2 regions of the Scytonema sp. NUACC21 genome follow, and region 2 is predicted to be linked to the other one. Evidence: riboswitches for the same ligand, from Rfam matches in the RefSeq annotation. Region 2 holds a riboswitch; the other holds the start of a gene.
The links. A riboswitch is a leader RNA that binds a small molecule or an ion and turns the genes downstream of it on or off. The one in region 2 is predicted to bind cyclic di-AMP.

Region 1 (7,472 bases), on a different contig from region 2:
CCGACTCTTTACCGTTAGATTTTAATAGGGGACGAAGCATCACTTATTCTTGGGGCACTATTAAGGTTAATCCGACTGGAGGCAGAAAAGTTTTTCGTAGATATGGGGATTCAAGATGGAAGAAGCGTCTGAAAAGATTCTTGCAGGTGGGTTTGCTTTGGTATTGCTGCAATTGAGCACCGGAGGTACACCTTTCTCTATTGTTATCGTTAACTACTCGTTGATTGTGGGTCTTCTGTTTGGAGTTTATTTTTTGTTGAAAAGGCAAATTCGGGAACGCCAAACTACACTACGCGATCGCAAACTAGCAGAAGCAGAACTGCGAAAACACGCGCAAATCCTCGACTTAGCCAATGATACAATTATCATTAGCGATCTCAATCGTCAAATAAACTATTGGAATCAAGGGGCAGAACGGTTGTATGGGTGGACAAAACAAGAAGCCCTAGGACAATACACCCACACATTTTTAAACACAGCCTTCCCCAAACCGCTTGAGGAAATTCGAGAAGAGTTCTGGCAAACAGGGTATTGGGAGGGCGAACTGACCCAGACAAAACGTGATGGCAAGCAAATTACAGTTGCAAGTCGCTGGACATTGCAACGAGACGAAAACCATCAGCCTGTTGCCATTCTTGAAATCAATAACGATATCACCGAGAGCAAGCAGGCAGAGTTAGCATTAAGAGAGAGCGAGCGACGATTCCGTGCCATCTTTGACAACACTTTTCAATTTGTGGGGTTGCTCTCACCAGAGGGTATCCTGTTAGAAGTTAATCAAACAGCGCTGAACTTTGCTGGGCTTAAGCTAGAAGATGTCATTAACCGTCCGTTCTGGGAGACTTATTGGTGGACAATTTCACCCGAATCTCAGAAGGGCTTGCAAGAGGCAATTGCCCAAGCGCGAACAGGTAAATTTATACGTTATGAAGTCGATGTCTGGGGTACGGACAATAAAGTCATGACCGGTGACTTTTCCTTACGACCTATCTTTAATGAGGCAGGAGAGGTGGTGCTAATTATTCCCGAAGGTAGGGATATTAGCGATCGCAAGCGGGCAGAAGAAGCGCTAAAACAAGCAAAAGATGAACTAGAAGTAAGAGTTGAAGAGCGTACTCAAGAATTAAAGCATACTCTAGAGCAGCTGCAACTCGAAATTCTGGAGCGTCAACGTTCAGCAGAAGCATTGTATCAAAGCGAACAGCGGTATCGCTCTTTGCTCACCGCCAGTGCCCAAGTTATCTGGATTGCCAGTTCTGAAGGCGAGGCGATGGGTACAACAGCAGGGTGGCAAGAGATTACGGGTCAAACTTCCGAAGAGCTTAAGGGTCAGGGTTGGTTGAATGCCATTCACGCTGAAGACCGAGGGCATATGGCAAGAGAGTGGATGAACGCTGTCGCCACTAGAGGTCTTTATGAAGCAGAGTTTCGATTGCGAACAAAAGATGGTGGGTATCGTGACTTTGTCACACGGGGAGTTCCGGTTTTCAACCCTGATGGCAGTGTTCGGGAGTGGGTTGGAGCTTGTACCGATATTACCGAACGCAAACAAGCAGAACAAGCCTTAAAAAATCTTAACGAAGAGTTAGAAATTCGGGTTCAAGAACGAACAAAAGAACTGACTGCGGAAATTGCTGAACGTAGAGAAGGCGAGAAAAAATTGGAACGACTCATGGAGGCTCTTAAACGCTCTAACCAAGAGCTAGAGAGATTTGCTTTTGTAGCTGCCCATGATTTACAGGAACCCTTACGCGCTATTAGTGGCTATACTCAATTGCTAGCACAGGAATATCAAGACCATCTGGGTCCATCTGCTCAAGAATATATGAGTTATATTGTGGAGGGGTCAACGCGGATGCAGCAGTTGGTTCGCGATTTACTGATTTACCATCGTGTTAGTTCAGTTGTCAGACCCCTTGAGTCAATCAGCTGCAATGCTATACTTCAGCAGGTACTTAGTACTTTACAACCGTACATCACTGAAACTCAAGCTAGGGTAACCTATGACCATCTACCAACAGTGACTGCTAACAAAACTCAACTTATACAATTATTTCAAAATCTTATTGAAAATGCAATTAAGTTTCGCCGTCCAGAACCACCGCAAGTTCACGTAACAGCGGAATTGATTGCAAACAACGAATGGTTATTCTGTGTCAGTGATAATGGCATTGGTATTAAACAAATGTATTTGGAGCGAATTTTTGAAATTTTCAAACGGCTCCACACCCAAAAAAGGTTTCCCGGTACGGGAATTGGTCTGGCTATTTGTCAAAAAATAGTAGAACATCACGGAGGACGTATTTGGGCTGAGTCTGAGGTAGGAGTTGGAACTAAGTTTTACTTTACGATTCCCTCATCCGATCGACCTATAACTGCTTGAGACATTGGCAAGCTTCAATCATCGCCTTCACTAAAGAACGATAGGTTTTGGGATAATTGACGATAAATGATTCCATAACACCCAAAAGTCTGTCTGGATGTCCCAGCCAAACTTCCTTGCCTTGAGCAAAGGTAAAGCCCACACCCTCATTGCCAGTAATAGCACGGGTATTCCAAGGTTCTGCCACCATATAGGCTTGCATTGCCCCAATCCGCACGTTAGTCACCATCTGTGGTGGGGGAACAACGATCACCCGAAACTCTTTGAAGGGATCGACTCCCGCGGCTGCCGATATATAGCGAATAAAATATTCGTAGATGGCTGAACTTAGAACCACTGCCCAGACTTTGCCTTCCGTTGGCTGTTTTTCAAAAAAGGCTCTAAATTGCCGACCAAATTCTTCCAAGGCTCTATCGCCATATTGTGCTTTGTACTCGTGCCAGGGACGTATCCCAAAATCCCACATGGCTTTGTTCATTGTCATGGCATTGCCATGACGGTGAATTGTCATAGCCGCACATAATGGTGCGTGACGTGCGCCTTCAGCACCAATTCTGGCGTTGGTTACAGCACCAGATACTACAGGTGAGGCATCAAGGCGACCAAAGATAATGCCATCACGGGAGGTTGCCCAGCTTGCTTCTCGATTGAGTTTGACGTTGAGACCGTATTTGTGGAAGAAACCTTTTTTCCAAGCAATAGCAAATGGCGCACAGTCATTTACGGGGACGTAACCAACTGTCAAATTTGGTTTTTCTAATGTTTTAGAATCAACAACAGGTTTAACAGCAGCTGCTTCTTCTGTCAGCCCTTTGGCACTGCGATCGCCAGAAATGGCACAGGACGACAACGCCATGCCCGCTGCTGTTGCTCCCATTCCTACCAAAAATTCTCGTCGATTCAAAATCTTATCGTTATCGGCGTTGTTCATGGAAAATTGTTAACAGTTAGGAGTGAGGAGTGAATGGTCGGTGGTTATCTGTTCTACTTATGACTAACCACCAACCCTTCGTTAAGTTGTAGTCTTGGTTGGACGACGGGTGACTAACTCTTGAAGTTTGCCCACTGCAAAATCAAGCAGCAGCCCGGTCAAACCGATGACAAATACGGCTAAAAATACTGAACTCAGGTTGAGACGGCTCCACTCATCCCATACAAAAAAGCCGATGCCAATACCACCGGTGAGCATTTCTACAGCAACGATCACCAGCCAAGCAATTCCCAAACTAATTCGCAAGCCAGTGAATACATATGGTAGGCTCGCGGGCCAGATAATCTTTGTAATTCGCCGCCAACGGGGCATTTCCAGCACTCGCGACACTTCTATATAATCTTTGGGAACACTCGATACACCTAAGGCAGTGTTAATGATGGTGGGCCACAATGAGGTGATAAAAATCACAAATATCGCTGAGGGGTCTGCCAGATTGAAGATAGCCAAGGCGATTGGCAACCATGCTAGGGGCGATACAGGTTTAAAAATCTGAATGACTGGATTGAGAGCTAGCATTGCTGTTTTAGACATCCCAATCAAAAAGCCTAAGGGAATTGCTACGACAGCACCCAACAGAAAGCCCAGCATTACCCGTCGTAAACTGGCTATCAACAACCATCCAATTCCTAAGTTACCCGGTCCTCTCTGATAAAACGGGTTTAAAATGTAGTCTAAATTTGCAACTAGCGCCTCAGGTGGGGTGGGCATCAATTCATGATTGGCAAGAGCGATCGCCCACCATAGCACGATAATTCCTAAGAACCCAATAACTGGTAGTATGAAACTATCCTTAGTAATAACAGGCTTTGCCCGCTTCCAGGCTGCTTGACTAGCAACCGCAACAATTGCAGCTATGTTCAGTTGAAACACTATACGTCACCTCACCAGACTTAAGCACAGGTACAAAAAGTCGGAGCAGTACCAGCCAAGGATACTGATGAGATTCAATAAAATATTATTGTCTCTTCAGTCTCCTCTCAGTGCCTACGAAGTTAGCTGACGGGCTAGGGTTGAGAGATCCCCTTCTTTTAAACCATAAAGTGTTAACTGTTCGGGATGAAGCTTTTGCCCCCTTCTTCACCTTCTACAAGCTAACCCTATATCTTTCAAAAGATACGCCCCACGATTTGGTTCCTCCGTTCCAACTAGCGTTGACTCGCAATTAGCCGGATTAGGCTGACTTACTCTTATTTAAATGATTTCTCACAAATGTAACATTGGTTTCCAGTAGCGTCAAGGTACCAAAAGATAGACAATATTTTATCTATCTTATTTACGTTAAGATCTTGCCTTGAGTAATAACTACTATTCTACTTTCTATCCAAAGACATAAATTTGTAATAAAAGTTATTTACAAAGATATATTTGTCAAGGTATTGTCATATGAAAAAATGACTGTAAATAATATTAAATCATAAAATGGAAGTCAGCGTGTAATTCTCCATCCCCCAAGAAAATGAAAGATTTTAGTCAACTATTACAGGAAAAAACTCAGGAAATTCTAGAACGGTGGGTGGAAGAAGTTCGTGCAGATAAAAAAATTTCCATCACTAAGAATCTTTCACGATCGGCTATTGAGGATCATCTAGAGTATGTCCTATCGGCACTAGCAAATGTGCTGTCTCAAAACACACAAGATGAGGAAATGAAACCGATAGTTCAAGAAAGTTTGCATCATGGGATTCTTAGGGCTGAGCAAGGTTTTGATGCAGCAGAAATTGCAAGAGAATATCGGATTCTGCGAGATGTTATATTTAAAACAATTGAACAAGAATTATTGCAAGCATCAGTACAAGAAGTGATGCGGGCTGTAAGGTTGATTGATATGGTATTGGATGAAGCGATCGCTTACTGTTTTCAAAGCTATACAAAACAGCGCTTAACAGAATTACAGCAGTTACAAAATCAGTTAAGCTTCAACAATCAAGAACTGACGCGCCTAGTCCGGTCAAATCAAGATAATTTGTCGTATTTGGCACACGAACTGAAAAGCCCTTTAACTTCAATTATTGGATACTCAGATTTGTTTTTGCGCCTGCAACGAAAACATTCTGATGAAAAAGATGAAAAAGATACTTTTACTCATCTAGAACACATTGAGCGAGTCCTACGCAGTGGCAGACAATTACTCCACATTATCAATGATGCCTTGGAAATTTCTCGCTATGATGCGGGACAAATGAAACTACACCCTGAATCAATCAATGTCTGTGAATTAATCGATCGCGTAGCTGAAATGTTAGAGCCTTTGGCTGCTAACAAAAATTTACAAATGATGATTGATTGCGATGGCGCACCGGAGGAAGTTGTCATAGACCCCTTACGGTTACAACAAATCTTAATAAATCTTGTTAGCAATGCAATTCGCTACACGGAGTTGGGAACAATCAAGATTAAGTGTGAAACATTGAACGATAATCAGTGGGCGATCGCGGTGTCGGATACTGGAATAGGTATTGAGCCAGAAGACCAAGCTCGAATTTTTCAGCCTTACTTTCGCATTGGTCTTGGTGGTGAGCCATCTTACTTACCCGATAGCACGGGTTTGGGTTTAGCAATAGTTGTACGGTTGGTCAAACTCCTACAAGGAGAAGTGAATGTTGTCTCTCAGATGGGAATTGGTTCTACATTTACGGTGACTCTACCATTGGAAGTTGAAATTCAATAAATACTTAACACCAACAACCGATAACTGTAAAAAACCCGCTATGGTATAACCAAGTGTGACAGTTGTTGGGTTATTCATATGGGTTGGTTACAAAGATTGTTCGGACTGGAAAAGCCAACGGATGCACATACAAACCCTGTACCAGTAGAATCTGCACCCGATGGCGGAGAAATCCCTCCTGAGAGAGTGGGACTCAATGGCGAGTATGACGACAGTGGACTGGCAAAACGAGTCGCACTTGCTTTTGACCAAAACCCTGAATTAAGCGATGTAGAAAGTCTTTGGGTTGCTCAAACAGGTAGCACCGTTGTATTAAAAGGAACCGTTTCCAATCAAGACATCCTTGACACAATGGTTTCTGTTGCAAGTGGAGTTTCGGGTGCAACCGATGTCGCCACCGAGCAAGTCAGTGTTGGGTAAATTCACGTCAACCTTTGGAACAAGTACAGTGCTGGGCGCGTCCTGAAGGCGGGTAGCAATCGCTCAAAATCAAATTTTTGGGCGATTGATACTTATTGCTATTTATACAAATGTTCTAAAAACAACGTAATCGTTGCCCAGACGAAGGTCGCTAATGGAAAGCCTAAATTCTTCACAACAGACCCAGCAAGTTGCAGAACTAAACGAACAAACAGCTTTAGTTTCACAGCAAGATGCGATCGCCACCACTTCCACAGATACAAAAATTCATAACAAAAAAGCTGTTTCCCGTTCTCCGGGTCACTTGCTCCCTAAAGTAGCAGTCGGAGTGTTGTTAGGGACAGGAGCGATCGCGGCTGGAGTTTATGGTTATCGTTCGTGGCAATACGCTCAAGCATATCAGGAAACTGACAATGCTTTTGTGACTGCAAATATTCAACCTGTGACTTCCCGCATATCGGGTACAGTCACAGAAGTTATGGTAAATGATAACCAAATGGTATCTCCAGGAAGCGTACTGGTAAAGCTCGATCCCCGTGACTACGAAGTCTCTCTATCTCAAGCAAAAGCATCCCTAGAATTAGCCAAGCAACAAGCAGAATTGGCAAGGGAAAATACGAAAGTTGCCAATATCAGTCTTTCCATACCTGACGCAGTTACCGCAAAACCTACGGCAAAGAATGCTAAGGCAACACAAGGTGCTAATTCGACCAAAAAGGGCGGTCGAGCAAAACAACCCGAGCTTAAACAGAAAGTACCGCCGATAGCAATTGCCAACCCACAAAACGAGATAAATCAGCAAGAGTACAAAACAGCACTAGCTGCGATCGCGCAAAAAGAAGCAGAGGTGAAAAAAGCACAGCTTGAGCTATCCTACACCAACATTACTGCCATGATTCGTGGAAAATTAGGTAACAAAAATGTCCAAGTAGGACAGCGAGTGCAACCCGGTCAAACCCTCATCACAGTCGTCCAGCCCAATCCTTGGATTGTAGCTAACTTTAGAG
Region 2 (7,472 bases):
CCTGCTGCAACGATATTGGAAGATGCTCCTACTAAAGTCCCGTTTCCTCCTAAAGTTGCTCCAAACATCATGGCGTAAAAAAGTGGCAGTACCTCTGGGGGAAATTGTCCTTGAAAATCTGGTGCTAAAACTTCTGCTGGTGCCAAGCCGACATTAACGACATACTGTTTGAGTAATGGTACCATCGCTACAACCAGCGGAATATTGGGAACAACGCTAGACAATAGGCCAATAAAAAATATGAGAGATAAAGAACCAATGATAATATTTTTGCCTAAAATAGCCGCTAAAACTCCAGATAAACTTTTGATAACACCAGTTTTTTCTAGCCCACCAATTAGAACAAAAATACTCATAAAAAATATAAGTGTACTCCAATCTACATCCCGCAGTATATTATTGACTGTCTCAATTTTGCTTTTATGAGACAAAAGCATTGCTAACGCTGCTCCTAGCAAAGCAACAGCAGCAGGTGAAACCGGAATAGGTAGATATTCTCCTACAACGAAAAAAACTAACACAAAAGCAACTATGAAACCACCTATTATTAAAACTCCTGGATGATTTATTTGAGGGTGTGGTAATTGATCGAGATTTTCTAGCCTTGTGTTCCAAATCCTCCGAAATAAAAATGGTAATGTAACTATAACAGCAGCAACTGCGATCGCTCCCCCCATACTCAAGCGCCACAGATAATCTGTAAAGCTGATATTAATTGCGTCACCTACGATAAATGTAGCCGGATCTCCAACAATTGTTAGCAACCCTGCACTATTTGCGACAAACACCATAAGAATAAGCAAAGGTACAAAATTTACCCCTACTTCTTCTGCAATCGGTGGAATTAAAGGTGCTAGTAGCATAACTGTCGTCGCATTTGGCAAAAAAGCACAAATAGGGGTGGTAATCCCTACAATTCCTAACAGCAGACGATTCCCTCTTCCCTTTGCAAGGATAACCATTTGAGTAGCTAAGTATTCAAAAATCTTTGTTGGTTCAAATGCTCTTACCAGCACCATGACTCCAAAAAATAAACCCAGCGTTCCATGACTGTTGCCAATATAACCAACAGCATCTTCTAAAGTCATGACATTAGTGAAAACCAGTAACAATGCTCCTAATAACGCAGCAACTGTCAGGTTAACCCACTCTGTCATTATGAGTATAATAACGCTTATAAATGTGATAATACTAATAAGTGCTTGCCAGTTTTCCACAGGTACCTTCTCTATTTATTTTTGCTTGATTACACAAGAGTATACTAACTAAGTCGGGATAAATAAAGTTACAAGCGTGAGGGTTGTCATTTGTCATTTGTCTTGAGGACATAACTTGTGGCTAACAACTCTCAACACAGGGATATTTCATTTTGACCGCCTACCTAGATATATTCCCTACATTCCTTTTAAATTAAAAAAAACCCGACTTCTATAAAAATCCGGGTTTCTTTTATAATTACGCTAAATTATTGCCTCTAAGTGGATTTATCATTAATTAGACTCGGAATACCCAATACTGGACAAGGGAATTGAGAACCTAACCTTTGAATAATAGGATGATGCATTGAGTTACAGCCAAGAAAAAGTATATCGGCTGATTCTGAAACAACAACTCTCTTAAGTTCTGTAGCGACGCAACCAAACCGAAGATGTGCTTTAAACGAACTTTTCCATTCTGCAGCCAGAGAACTTGCTTGTCTTAAAATACGTTCTGCTTGTGCAAATCTATCTACGGATTTTTCTTCCTTTGGTAGGTAGAGTGTGTTGTCTTGAGATTTTGTTTGAGTTATAACACCCGCATCAAATTCTACAAGTGGAGCATTTTCTAAAAAGTGATATGGCACTTGTTCGTTTGCTCGGCTGTTTTCCACATCTTCTGTTGGCAAAACTTCTGCACCACCACTTATTGACCTATCTTCCATCACATAAACCACTTGAACTGTCACTGGCGATTTGGTAACCAAACAAGTTTGATGGGCAGTTAATAAAGCAATGTCTAGGGCAGTGTGACTATTAGGAGAACTGTTATAGCCGACGATTAAATTTACTGATTTTGCTGGGTGTGTTTCTTCAGAAACAGATATTTTTGATGTTGGAAGCAACACCATTTGCTCAATTAAATCATCTCTTCCAATTGCGTTCTGCAGGCGCACTAACAATGGCTTGATATTCACAGTTTTCTTCTCTCAGTACGAAACTACTTAATATAAGGAGAAGCGGGCCATTCAAAGGATAAAGTGTGAAGTATAAAGTCTAAAAATATTAGGTAATATCAGTATTTTCATCTTTCATACTTTATCCTTCATCCTTTCCAAGGAATCCCCAATCATAACTGTTATTACAGCCAAAGCTTTGGGGGTTCCTTCCATTGCCGACGGAGTTAGCTGACGGGCTAAGACTGGAAGGTGTCTCTCTTAAAGGATGAAGTATAAAGTGTGAAGGATGAAGTGAGAAAGAGCAGTTTCTCATTTATCCTTTATACTTTATCCTTTTATAAGATAAGCCCCAAAAATTGGTTCCTCCGCTCCAAATTTTAGAAATTTGAATTAGGCTACCCACTTAAAAAATCACTGCTTTGCGGGAAGCAAAGTTTTTTGTCAGCAGTCAACAATCAACTGTTAAGAAGTATTTACTCATCTTGAGTAAAGTATTTATCTAGGAAACTCAGGGCGTGGTTGCGAAGTTCATAGTACTCTTGCGAGTTTCGCATAGCGGTGCGATCGCGTGGATGAGGAAAAGGAACTTCTAAGATTTCCCCAATCCTAGCTGCAGGTCCATTGGTCATTAAAACGATACGGTCTGACATATAAATTGCCTCATCCACATCGTGGGTTACCATCATCACTGCTTGACGGTGGTTTTCCCAAATATCCAACACTTGCCGCTGCAACTTACCCCGAGTTAAGGCGTCTAGTGCCCCGAAAGGCTCGTCCATCAACAGCATTTTTGGACGAATTGCCAAAGCTCTCGCAATTCCAACACGCTGCTTCATTCCACCAGAAATTTCATCAGGGTATTTGTCAGCTGCCGCAGTTAAGTTTACCATTGCCAGGTGTTCATTAACAATGCTGATTTTTTCTGCTCTGGAGGAATCTTTCAGCACTTCATCCACCGCTAGCCGAATATTCTCCCGCACTGTTAACCAAGGTAACAGGGAATAGTGTTGAAACACCATCATGCGTTCTGCACCGGGTTTGCGAATTTCTTTACCATCCAATCTGACGGAACCAGAAGTCGCTTTTTCTAAACCGGCGACAATCTTTAAAAGCGTGGATTTCCCACAACCGGAGTGACCGATGACCGAAATATACTCATCTTCACCTATGGTGAGATTGACATCATCCAAAACGACAAATTGCCCTCCATCTGGTTTTGAATAGGACTTAAATAGATTTTCAATTTCCAGAAATGGAGTACTGCTAATGATTCGCGAATCGCTATTAGTTGAGAAGGAGGTTGATTTAGTCATGGTAGCTTGCAGGAGAGTTTGCAGTTGTAGAGCATTTGTAGAAACTTTGAGCGCAGTGTCTCTACAGAAGTTAAGACATATAAAAACGGGTGGGGGCGTTTGCTCTCATCTCAAAACTATTGAGATAGCCCACTGGATCGCTGGGATCGAATCCTTTATTGTCTATGAAAACTTCTGGGGCTTCCACTTTGAAATCTTCTTTGGGAGACTCAATACCCATCTCAGCAGCAATTTCACGATATAAATCTGCTCGCCAACCTTGTGCGGCAAGCTTTTCTGCATCTTTGGGAAATTCCTTAATTTGCCCCCAACGAGCCGCCTGAGTCATCAACCAAATACTTCTAGATCTCCACAAGAATGTGGAATGCTCTGCTGGCGCTTTGGGGATGTTATCGGGAATATCGAAGAAAATTGTCGTGTCGGCTGCTTTCATAGTGCGATCCTTACCATCAAAGCCGCCATAGTTGTAGTTGCCCAAAATCGCCGGACCTGTAAATTTTGTTGCTGGAGCACCCTGCTTTCTGGGTTTTGCCCCAGTGAAGGAACGATCCGTTATTAGTTCAGCAACTTCTTGACGGTTTTCTGGTTTGCTGCAGTATTGGCAATATATAGAAGATTTAGTTCACGGGTTTGATTTTGGTAGTGTCATTGTTGCATACTGGCGGGGCTATCGTTCGGATGAAGATAATTTGAAAAACGCTGCACTGAAATGGTTGCGGGGAGAATTTACAACAAAGATTGAGGCAAAAGCAGCCTTAGGAGTTCGTGTCATTATTGATGATGAAACATGGTATGACTACATTAAGTTATTAGCCAAGTTTGTGGCAGAGATTGGCTACAAGGGGCTGCTTGTACTGTTGGATGAAGCTGTGTACTTGTACAAGATATCCACAACAGTCACTCGCGAAAAAAATTACAATAGATTACTGGCAATGTTTAACGATACCATGCAATGCAAAGCAGAACATCTTGGCATTGTCATTGGTGGAACGACAAGATTTTTAGAAGATCAAAATCGGGGGCTGTTTTCAGATTCAGCTTGGCGAAGACGTACAAAAGAAAGCCGCTTTGTGTCCCAAGCAGGAGTTCAAGAGTTTTTGGGCCCAGTGCTGCGGCTTAATCCGCTAACAGAAGAAGAAATTTTCATGCTTTTGCAAAGATTAGCTGAGGTTCATGCTTTGAATTATAATTATGACAAATCTCTGACAAATAGACATTTAAAGGAGTTTGTCCGAGAAATTGTCACTCGCTTGGGTGCGGAAGCATTGCTGACTCCTGGCGAAATCGTGCGAGATTTTATTAGCATATTGAATATTCTCTACCAAAATTCAAGTTTGACTTTTAACGAAATCATTCACGATAGCAATTTTAAACCTACTGCTGTGGGTCAAGATAGAGATATAAATGTGGACGAGGATGATGATGTCGCAGAAATCACCTTGTAATATTTTTTCCAAACTTGCACCCTTTATTCAAGAATATATTTACGATCGCAACTGGAGTGAATTACGACCAGTTCAAATTGAAGCGTTGAAAGTTATCTTTAACACCGATGCTCACTTGCTAGTTGCTGCTGGTACTGCTTCGGGAAAGACAGAAGCAGCATTTCTGCCAGTTCTGACTCGGTTATATGAAAAGCCTAGTACTACAATTGGTGCATTATACATTAGTCCTATTAAAGCTTTAATTAACGACCAATTTGAACGCCTGAATCACTTGTTAAAAGAAGCAGAGATACCAGTTTGGCATTGGCATGGTGATGTTTCTCAAAGCCATAAAAGTAAGCTGCTTAAAAATCCAAAAGGTATTCTACAGATTACGCCAGAATCCCTAGAAAGCTTGTTATTGAACAAAAATAATGACCTTTTGCATTTATTTGGTGGTTTGCAATTTGTCATTATTGATGAAATTCACGTTTTTATGGGTTCAGAAAGAGGTTGTCAAATTCTTTGTCAGTTGGCGCGGTTGGGAAAGTTTATAAAAACAGAACCTCGAAGAATTGGCTTATCAGCAACTCTGGGTGATTATTCAATGGCCGAACAATGGTTGAGTTCTGGTAGTGACAAGGCGGTCATAACTCCAAAAATTGAAGGAGGAAAGCGTCAAATTAAGCTGGCTGTTGAGCATTTTTATGTTAACCGCCAAAATGCAGAGGTCGCGGAGACAAGAGACGGGAAAAGAGAGGGAAATATAGGTGTTTATGAAAGGTATATTTTTAACTTAACTAAATCTCGCAAATGCCTTATTTTTGCCAACAATAAATCTCAAACCGAATCTGTCATTGCATCATTACGTCAAATTGCTGCAGAAGAAGGAGAACCAGATATCTATCACGTACATCATGGTAGTATATCTGCTAGTTTACGTCAATCTGCTGAAACTGCCATGCGCGAACCTAATACTCCATCTGTGACTGCTGCGACGTTAACTTTAGAATTAGGTATAGATATAGGTTATTTAGAGCGAGTGATTCAGTTGGACTCTCCTCTTTCTGTCGCCAGTTTTTTACAAAGGTTAGGACGCACTGGGAGAAGAGGGAAACCAGCTGATATGCGCGTTGTGTGTGGTGAAGAGAAACTAGCATCAGAAACCTCTTTACCAGAACAAATTCCTTGGCAGCTTTTGCAGTGTATTGCTATTATTCAGCTTTATCTAGAAGAGCGTTGGATTGAACCAATTAAACCCCCTAAATATCCATTGAATTTGTTGTATCAACAGACTATGAGTATTTTAGCAGCAGCAGGAGAAATGTTACCTGCAAGTCTTGCAAAGCAGGTCTTAGGTCTACCAACTTTTGCTGCTATTTCTAGAGAAGATTTTAAACTCTTGTTAAATCACTTGATTGATATCAACCACATTCAATTAACTGAACAAGGAAAACTGATAATTGGTTTAGCAGGAGAAAAAGTTGTCAACAGGTTCCAATTTTATGCTGTTTTTTCTGAAAATAAAGAATATTTTGTGAAGCAGGGCAATACAGAAATCGGTACTATAGTGGCACCTCCTCTTGTGGGCAATTTCTTTGCCTTAGCTGGTAGAACTTGGGAAGTTTTGGAAGTTGATTTCAAAAAAAGGATTGTTTTAGTTAAGCCAGGAAAAGGTCAGGCTAGTAGTTACTGGCGTGGTGGAAGCGGCACTATACATACAAAGATTTTACAACGAATGCGGCAAGTTATGTTTGAAAATACAGAATATAGCTATTTACAAACTACCGCATTGAACAGGTTGCAAGCGATGCGCTTTTTGGCAAAAAAATTTGAATTAGATAAAAAACAATTTGTTCAATTAGAAAAGGATAAATGCTGCATCTTTCCTTGGTTGGGTACAGTTGCCTATCGTACCTTAGAAAGATTGCTCAACTGTTTTTGTCGTGAATCTTTAGAAATTCATGGCATAACTGGTAATAATCCTTATTTTTTAATAATTAAATTGGCACCAGAAAAAATTAAGACCTTACCATCAGAAATTATTTCTTTATGCGAGCAAAGAATTCTTAATGAAGCTTTAGTCAGCACTTCTGAAGCACCGGAAATACAAAAATATGATGAGTTTATTCCTTACCCTCTTTTACGTAAAGCATTTGTAAACGATTATTTAGATATGATGGAGCTTAGACAGCAAGTGGCTCTTTGGCAGACTTAATCTGCTAACCCATTTATGATTCTCCATCGCTAGGGCGATTATTCTTGAGTTCAAGAAAGTTTAAATTTTTTTACAAAAGTAAAATGCAATCTGAATTCAACTTTTTCCAAAACTGGTATCCCCTCTCCCCATTAGAAGACCTCGATCCACAACGACCAACACCAGTGACTATCTTGGGGCTGTGTTTGGTTATCTGGAAGCCGAAGTCGTCGGAGACTTTTCGGGTGTTTCTAGATCAATGCCCTCACCGTCTCGCACCTCTAAGTGAAGGGCGCATTGATGAGACAACTGGGAATTTAATGTGTAGCTATCACGGTTGGCAATTTGATTCTCAAGGAATTTGCACCCAGATTCCCCAAGCA

Region 1: it holds a riboswitch for cyclic di-AMP, as region 2 does, so the genes downstream of both, ntrB (nitrate ABC transporter permease) here and ACYRY3_RS13130 (adenine nucleotide alpha hydrolase family protein) in region 2, are expected to answer to the same signal.

What each region holds. Positions count from the first base shown of each region.
Region 1 covers NZ_BAAFZH010000099.1:105,983-113,454, reverse strand. Annotated here, with positions in the region: gene ACYRY3_RS31145 (PAS domain-containing sensor histidine kinase) at 116-2,383, shown strand; partial or broken gene ACYRY3_RS31140 (ABC transporter substrate-binding protein) at 2,388-3,314, opposite strand; gene ntrB (nitrate ABC transporter permease) at 3,396-4,250, opposite strand; cyclic di-AMP (ydaO/yuaA leader) riboswitch at 4,344-4,565, opposite strand; gene ACYRY3_RS31130 (sensor histidine kinase) at 4,834-6,045, shown strand; gene ACYRY3_RS31125 (BON domain-containing protein) at 6,124-6,465, shown strand; gene ACYRY3_RS31120 (HlyD family secretion protein) at 6,620-7,472, shown strand, end outside.
Region 2 covers NZ_BAAFZH010000070.1:70,569-78,040, forward strand. Annotated here, with positions in the region: gene ACYRY3_RS13125 (ArsB/NhaD family transporter) at 1-1,217, opposite strand, end outside; gene ACYRY3_RS13130 (adenine nucleotide alpha hydrolase family protein) at 1,475-2,173, opposite strand; cyclic di-AMP (ydaO/yuaA leader) riboswitch at 2,354-2,562, opposite strand; gene ACYRY3_RS13135 (ABC transporter ATP-binding protein) at 2,629-3,468, opposite strand; partial or broken gene ACYRY3_RS13140 (twin-arginine translocation pathway signal protein) at 3,539-4,072, opposite strand; partial or broken gene ACYRY3_RS13145 (BREX system ATP-binding domain-containing protein) at 4,071-4,913, shown strand; gene ACYRY3_RS13150 (DEAD/DEAH box helicase) at 4,885-7,110, shown strand; gene ACYRY3_RS13155 (aromatic ring-hydroxylating dioxygenase subunit alpha) at 7,194-7,472, shown strand, end outside.